2 regions of the Anaerotruncus rubiinfantis genome follow, and region 1 is predicted to be linked to the other one. Evidence: predicted binding sites of a transcription regulator. Region 1 holds the regulator's gene; the other holds the start of a gene.
The links. The regulator HrcA, encoded in region 1, represses chaperone genes, less so after heat shock. The targets are predictions, from matches to a motif close to TGTTAGCACTCNNNNNNNNNGAGTGCTAACA.

Region 1 (4,212 bases):
GAGATTTCCTGCGGAGTGTAGTTTTTGCCGTCGATCGACACCTTAAAATCGGTGCCCATGTGGCGCTTAATCGAAGAAATCGTGCGGTCCGGGTTGGTGATCGCCTGGCGTTTTGCAACCTGGCCGACCATACGCTCGCCGGTTTTCGAGAATGCAACGACCGAAGGGGTCGTGCGATTGCCTTCCGCGCTCGCGATGACGACCGGCTCGCCGCCTTCCATAACCGCTACACAGCTATTTGTAGTACCAAGGTCAATACCGATGATTTTTCCCATAATGAATGCCCTCCATATATATTGGAATAAATTTTAACGTGGTGAATGCCTGCTTTCTTTTCCTTGAAAAAGCAGCAAAAAAACCGCCTGAAGCAGGGCCCGCGGGAAAGGCCGGCCCCCATGTCCCCAGCCTTTAAAAAGGTCGACAAAACACTTTAAGATCTTCGCGGCGCGGCAGGACCGAAAGCCCCGAGGGGCTTCAAAGGGGACTTTTCAAAAGCGCCCCCTGGTCAGTTTGCGACCTTGACCATCGCGTGCCGGATGATCCGGTCGCCGATTTTATATCCCTTCTGAAACACATCGGTGATGATGTTCGTCTCAAGCGATTCATCGTCAATGTGCATCACAGCGTTGTGCAGATCCGGATTGAACTGCTCGCCCGCAGCGCCGAACGCTTCGACTCCGAGCTTTTCGAGCACATCCTTAAAGTTCTGCAGGATCATCTCCACGCCCTTTTTAAACTCCGCGTCCGCGCATTCCACCGCGAGCGCACGTTCAAACGTATCGATGATCGGAACGAACTGCGCCACCGCATTTGCGGTTGCCTGCGGGTAAATCGCTTCCTTCTCCTTCTGGCTGCGCTTACGGAAGTTGTCATACTCGGCCATCGTGCGCAGCAGCTTGTCACCCAGCTGCGAAACCTGCTCTTCCAGCAGTTCCGTCTCGGTCTTTTCAGGCTCTTTGCGCTCCGCTTCCGGCTGTTTTTCTTCCCCGGTTTCCTCGGACGCTTCCGGAGTCTTTTCTTCCGGCTGCGTCTGTTCCTGGACCTCGTCCGCCTCGCCTATGGGCTGCTCATGCTTATGCTTCTGAGACAATCTGTTCCCTACCTTCTATGTGTTTTTATTACGCATCCTGTTCAAAAGTCTCCGCCAATAATTTCCCTAATGTCTGCGAAAAATATTCAAGATGCGGGATAATCTTTGCGTAATCCATCCGGACCGGGCCGATTACGCCAATCGCGCCCGCGTTCTGCTTTCCGATGGAGTAACGGGTGACCACCACAGACGTGTCGGCCAGCTCGCTTCGGCTGTTTTCCTTGCCGATGGTGATGAAAACGGCGTCGTCCTTCGAGCCGATAACGCCAAGCAGATGGTCGCGGTTCTGCATGGTGAGCAGCAAATCGTGCGCCACATCGGAAAACTCCTTATATCCCAGCAGGTTGGTCCCGCCGGAAGTATAGAACTGGCCTTCATCGATCTCTTTGCAGAGCTCGTAAACGGTGGCCAGAATCGGGGTAAACAGCCGGGAATATTCGCCCAGCGTGACCGCAACCGAATTGATGTACCACTGGGAGATGTCGTTGACCGATTTGTCGACCAGACGGCCGTTGATAAACTTATTGATAAATTCGAGCAGCTCCGCGGTGATGCCGAAATCCACCCGGCAGACCTTGTCGCGGATGACGCCGTTCGAGGCGATGACCAGGATGACCACCGTGCGCACGCCCGCCGGAACAATTTCGATATGCTTGACGCGCACTGTTTTCGGTGTGATCGTGGTGGAAACGGTCGCGCAGTTGGTGTAATCCGCGAGCGCCTGCGCGGCATCCTCCAAAAGCCGGTCCGGGTCGGGGTTATGCACATTGAAAAGCGCGTCAATCTCGCCGCGCTCCTCATCAGACAGCGGTTTGCAGTGCATCAGCTGATCGACATAAATCCGATAACCCAGGTGGGAGGGGACGCGTCCGGCGGAAGTGTGCGGCTGCTCAAGGAATCCCATATCAAAAAGCGCCGCCATGTCGTTGCGGATGGTCGCGGGCGAGACGTTGATATCAAGTTTCTGCGCCAGCATCTTGGAGCTGACAGGCTCGCCGGTATCGATGTAAGTCTCGACGATCGCGGTCAGGATTTTCAGTTTTCTCAAGTCGAGCTTCATCGCATACACCTCACATTCCACAACTGAGCAAAGTCCGCTTAGCACTCATAATCTCCGAGTGCCAACAACTATAATGTACCACATTTTTTCAGGATGTCAAGAAAGGGAGATCGGAATTCATGAATTGTTTACAGAATTTTTAGCACTCATATATTTCGAGTGCTAATTTTATCTATTTTGCGCAAATTCAATTTTGTTAATTGTGTATATTGACATTTTAATCCCGATGGTGTTTAATGATATCAAGAAATTGATAAATATTTAACAGCTTTGACGCAAAAGGAGGCTATCAAAATGACCACAAAAGAAGTAATGCTCCAATCCGCGGAGGACCTGCGCCAGTTCATGTTCCTAGCGATGCAGTCCGCACAGGATATTGGCGTGCACACTGTTGACGGCAGCATCGCAGATGCAAAATCCGTGCTCGGTCTCATGGCGCTCGATTACAGCAAGCCGGTCAAAGTCGTCACAGACGACCGCACCTTCCTGCGGGAACTGCGCAAATGGGCCGTGGCGTAACCCGCCCAGCAGATCCGGACCTTCGCCCCGCCATTGGCGGGGCTTTCCTGTTGTCATATAATTTTCCGTTTTTCTTACAATCCCCGTACAATCTTTTCACACGCTCCCGAAGCGAATTGCCGGGGCCGTTTTTCTTTGTTCAAAATCGACAAATTTCGACAAAATTTTCCTTCTGTTCCCAATTTCAGAAGCAATTGGGAATATGGGAAATCGACAGCAGCGCGGCGCTTTTCTATACTGATCTGGACAATATCACAAGGGGGATTTTATTATGGTCCGGCTCAGACAGCATCCTTTCTTCCGCGGCCTGCTCATGCTTGCCGCCATTTCCTGTATTTTCACAGGCGCTTTCAGCCTTGCCGTTGCCGCCGCGGCAAGCTACCATCCTGGCGGCCTCTCAGCCGGGCAGATTTTGCAGCCCGGCGATACGGTTGAAATCGGCGCGGGCGGTTCCATCTCCTACTATTACCGCGACGATATCATCGGCGACCCGATAGCAGACCGCACGCTTTATACCCTTGCGCAGGTTGAGCAGCTCGGTTCCTGCGACCGGGTGGAAGACGAAACGGACTTTGACGGCTGGGAAGTTATGTCGGTGAACGGCCTGGGCGGCGGAAACTATGAGGTTTCCGTCCGGGAGCATTTTTCCGTTTCCGGACCGGGGCCCGAACCTGTCCCGGATACCGCCGAAGCGAAACTGCGCGCATATCTTGCGCCGACCTCGGACGCGTCCAGCCTGTTCGTGGACAAAACGTCCAAGCTCCTTTCCGCCGCGTCCGGCAACGACGCGGTTCGTTCGGACAACAAAGTGTACTATTATCCGTTCTCGGCCACGCTGAACGATGCGTTTTTCTCGGTCAGGATTGCCAAAGAGAAAGGCGGCAAACAGGTTCTCTCCGCCAAATGGCTTGAGAAGAAACTCGATAACGCCTACAGTGTTTTTTCGGGGGCGCAGGAGTCCGCGCTGAGCGGCACACGCAAATCCTTTGCGGAAATCTCTCTGCGGGAAACGAACGACGACAGCGAAACCAAAATTCAGATAAAGGTGACGGTTAAGGCCAAAAAGGAAATTCGGGAAAACGGGGCGGTGATCGTGCCAAAAGGCGCCGAAGCCACCTTTCTTTCCCCCGCTTTCTACCTCACAAATGAAACGCTTCGCGGGGACCGGGACTTTTCAGCGGGCGACGGCGGCATGGTTGCAAAACCTGTGAAAAATGAAGACAACGAAGTCACCTGGACGGATGAAAACAACACCCTCGCGGTACTGTACTTTACCGCAGACAGCAATGTAAAGATCTACTATCCGAAGCTTTCCACCAGATGGAACCATTCCGATTACGCCGGCCGGTTCGCGGGCCAGGACGCTTTTATCCGCAGTTTTGTGGGCAATCCGGAGATTTCCGCTGTGTCCCGCGCGACGCTCGATCTGAACGTCCCCTATCTCAATGAGGACGGAGATCCGTCCATTGAAACGGAGGCCATCGCCGTCTACGAAGAGATTGATGGAATCCTCACCGACATCACAGGCAAAGGCAAATTTTGT
Region 2 (4,212 bases), 1.1 Mb from region 1:
GGGACGGTGGTGCTTTCGCCGGATGATACGACCCTTGCGGAATACACGAAGAAACAGGCGGAATACCGGGCGCGGCGTGAACGTTTGAAGCTTTATAAGGGCACACCCAACCGGACTGCGGATGGGATCACCATCCAAGTCGACGCGAACCTCGGCCACACCGCCGATCTCGGCGCCGCGCTCGAAAACGACGCGGACGGCGTTGGCCTTCTGCGCACCGAATTCCTGTTTCGGGAGGAAACCGGATACGCGGACGAGCAGACGCAGTTTGCGGCCTACCGCGCTGTCGCGGAAGGGATGGACGGCGGCCGGGTGGTGGTACGCACCTTTGACCCGGACCCTGGAAAAATGGGGGAGATGCTCGGTCTGCCAAAGGAGGAAAACCCCGCGCTTGGATGCAGGGGAATCCGTTTCCTGCTGCGGAGGACCGACCTGCTGTATCCACAGCTGCGGGCGCTGCTGCGCGCCTCGGCCTATGGGAACCTTGCGGTTCTGCTGCCGATGGTTTCGTCGGTGGCGCAGGTGCGGCAGGTGAAGGAAATGCTCGCTGCGTGCAGGCGGGAACTTGCCGGAAAGCAGATTCCTTTTTCGGACAAGCTGGAAGTCGGTGTGCTGATCGAAACGCCGGCCGCGGCGCTTTTGAGCGGGCAGCTGGCCAGAGAAGCGGATTTCTTTTCCATTGGGACGAACGATCTCATCCAGTATACACTGGCTGTGGGCCGGCAGGACAACAGCCTGCGGGAGCTTTATGATCCAAGTCATCCGGCGGTATTGCATCTGGTTGAAATGGCAGCCGCAGCTGCGGCCGAAAATGGGATCTGGTGTGGGATTTGCGGCGAAGCAGCCGCGGACCCGGGGATGACTGAGACCTTTTTGGCCCTTGGCGTCACCGAGCTTTCGGTCACCCCGCAGGCGATCCTGGAGATCCGCGAAAAGCTTCAGTCGGTCGACCTTTCCGAAGCGCGAAGGCGGGTCCGCGCTGCGCATTGAACCGCTGGTCTGTGAATTTTACTGGCGGGGGTTGCATTTTGAAAAAAATATGATATTATGGTTGCATACCCAAAGCAGAGTAGAAGCCAGTGCGTTAAGTGCCGCCCGGACGGGGAGTTGCCGGGTGGACGAAAAGGGTTCCTTGCGGTATTGGCTTCGCATCCCGCTGCTGCATCCAAAGAGATCTCCCTCTTTTCATGTAGCAAACGATGTTACATGAAAGGAGGTTTTTTTATGCTGGAAAAATCCAAATACCTTGCCGCGGAATTCATTGGCCTGCCGCGGCTGGTGAGTGATTCCGCGGCGGAGCTCAAAAATCTGCGGTCGCTCACTGGCTCCGGGCTGCTGTCCGCCCTGAGCGTGATCTTGAACCAGTTCACCATCTTTTTCAGCCAGGTCCTGCGGGTGAGTTTCACCTTCCTGCCGATTGCGCTTTCCGGGATGCTTTACGGCCCGGTGTTGACCGGCTCGCTCGGCGCGGTGGTTGACATCCTCAAATATTTCACCCGAAATGACGGCGGAGCCTTTTTCCCTGGCTTTACGATCAGCGAATTCATCGTTGGATTTCTGTATGGGCTGTTCCTTTACCGCAAACGGGTCACCCTTCCCCGGGTATTTATGGCCAGGCTGACGGTCACGGTGGTCAACAATCTGTTTTTGACCCCGCTGTGGCTTTCGATGCTGTATGGCGACGCGTTTGTGGCGCTGGTTGCGGCGCGTATTGTGAAAAATATCATCATGCTCCCCATCGAGACGGCGCTGCTCTACGTGATTCTCAAACAGGTCAGCGCCCTGCGGCTGCCCAGCCGCAATTATTCCGCCTGAGGACGCTCTGGGTATGCGTTCCTGCCGGGCACAGAGGAAAAACAAAAAACCGGCGGCTTTTTTGCCGCCGGTTTTTTCCATTTTCAGAGCTTTTTTCGCATGACGCGCATGGTGGGGGAAAATCCATAGGATTCGTACAGGCTGGCAGCCCGAATATTTTCTTCCAGGACGTTGAGTTCGAGATAGTCGAGCCCGCGCTGCCGCGCCCAGCTTTCCGACGCGGCGATGAGCGCGGAGCCGATCCCTTCGCCGCGCCGCGCGGCATGGACGGCCAGGTCCATGAGGTAGGCGTACCGATGCGGAACCAGGCAGCCGTAAGACGGGGTGGACTGTTCCTGCAGGAGCGCGAAGCCGACGGCCATTTTGCCGTCGCGCGCGACCAATAGGTCGGAACGGCTCCCGGTGATCACTGCCCGCAGGAAGGCCGGATCCTGCTGCGCGTGCCGGAAACTGTCAGGCTGCAGGTCAGCCATGGCCGAAAAAAGTTCCTTATAAAGCCCGCAGACTGTATCAATATCGGTTTCCGACGCGGGGATAATTTGGATGGGAGGCATAATAAAACCGCTTCCTTTTGCGCCGGGGATTCTTGAATGGACCGGCAGATACCTATACTCTAGCAAATTGGCAGGACAAATGCAACAGAAAAGTTTTCGTAAACTTTGTGACCAAAATGTTAATATTAAAAAAAGGGCTTGATTTTTGAAAATAATGTATTACAATAGTCTTAGCACTCAAAGATAAAGAGTGCTAAGAATTCTTCATTTGTCAATATTAATTATTATAACACGGGAGGAATTGAATCATGACGATTAAACCATTGGCAGACAGAGTTGTCACAAAGATGGTGGAAGCGGAAGAAACCACCAAGAGCGGCATCATCCTGGCCGGCTCCGCGAAAGAGAAACCTGAAATCGCGGAAGTGCTCGCGGTTGGCCCGGGCGGGCTGGTTGACGGAAAAGAGGTCAAGATGACCGTAAAGGTTGGCGACAAGGTCCTGATGAGCAAGTATAGCGGAACTCAGGTCAAGGTGGACGGCACCGAATATACCATCCTGCGCCAGGGCGATATCCTTGCAATCGTTGAATAAGTTCCAAACCCATTGATCCAGAAAGAAAATTGATAGGAGAGATACATCATGGCAAAGGTAATTTGTTACGGCGAGGAAGCCAGAAAATCGCTTCAGACCGGTATCGATAAACTTGCGGATACCGTTAAGATCACCCTCGGCCCGAAGGGCCGCAACGTCGTGCTCGACAAGAAGTTCGGCGCTCCGCTCATCACTAACGACGGCGTGACCATCGCCAAGGAGATCGAGCTTTCCGACGCTTACGAGAACATGGGCGCGCAGCTCGTCAAAGAGGTCGCTACCAAGACCAACGACGCTGCGGGCGACGGCACCACCACCGCGACCCTGCTGGCGCAGGCGCTGGTGCGCGAGGGCATGAAGAACGTCACCTCCGGCGCAAACCCGATGGCGATCAAAAAGGGCATCCAGAAGGCTGTCGACACCGCCGTTGACGCGATCAAGGACAATTCCAAGAAGATCAAGGGCAGCGAGGACATCGCCCGCGTCGCTTCGGTTTCTTCCGGCGACGAGTTTATCGGCAGCCTGATTTCCGAAGCCATGGAAAAGGTCACCGCTGACGGCGTCATCACCATTGAAGAATCCAAAACCGCCGAGACCTATATCGATGTTGTGGAAGGCATGCAGTTCGACCGCGGCTACATCACCCCGTATATGGTCACCGACACCGAGAAGATGGAAGCGATCCTCGACGATCCTTACATCCTCATCACCGATAAGAAGATCTCCTCCATCCAGGAAATTCTCCCGCTGCTCGAGCAGATTGTCCAGTCCGGCAAAAAGCTGCTGATCATCGCGGAGGATGTCGAAGGCGAAGCGCTTTCGACCCTGATTGTCAACCGCCTGCGCGGTACCTTCACCTGCGTCGCGGTCAAAGCACCGGGCTTCGGCGACCGCCGCAAAGAGATGCTGCGTGACATCGCGACCCTGACCGGCGGCGAAGTCATCAGTGAAGAGATCGGCCTCGAGCTGAAAGAAACCCAGGTTCCGCAGCTTGGCCGTGCGCGCCAGGTTGTTGTCCAGAAGGAAAACACCATCATCGTCGACGGTGCGGGTGAGAGCAAAGCGATCAAGGATCGTATCGCCCAGATCCGCGCCCAGATTGAAACCACCACCAGCGAATATGACAAAGAGAAACTCCAGGAACGCCTGGCGAAACTTTCCGGCGGCGTAGCGGTCATCAAGGTTGGCGCTGCGACCGAAGTCGAAATGAAAGAAAAGAAACTGCGCATTGAAGACGCGCTCTCCGCGACCAAAGCCGCGGTCGAGGAAGGCATCGTCGCCGGCGGCGGCGTGGCTCCACTCAATGCGAT

Region 2: BN4275_RS15435 (co-chaperone GroES) is a predicted target of HrcA. The motif match lies at 2,538-2,568, and genes of this name have one in related genera.

Annotation. Positions count from the first base shown of each region.
Region 1 covers NZ_FKLA01000009.1:1,021,431-1,025,642, reverse strand. Annotated here, with positions in the region: gene dnaK (molecular chaperone DnaK) at 1-275, opposite strand, end outside; gene grpE (nucleotide exchange factor GrpE) at 506-1,090, opposite strand; gene hrcA (heat-inducible transcriptional repressor HrcA) at 1,119-2,195, opposite strand; gene BN4275_RS10465 (hypothetical protein) at 2,445-2,669, shown strand; gene BN4275_RS10460 (hypothetical protein) at 2,941-4,212, shown strand, end outside.
Region 2 covers NZ_FKLA01000009.1:2,075,440-2,079,651, reverse strand. Annotated here, with positions in the region: gene ptsP (phosphoenolpyruvate--protein phosphotransferase) at 1-990, shown strand, start outside; THF riboswitch at 1,064-1,161, shown strand; gene BN4275_RS15445 (folate family ECF transporter S component) at 1,225-1,815, shown strand; gene BN4275_RS15440 (GNAT family N-acetyltransferase) at 1,899-2,369, opposite strand; gene BN4275_RS15435 (co-chaperone GroES) at 2,618-2,902, shown strand; gene groL (chaperonin GroEL) at 2,951-4,212, shown strand, end outside.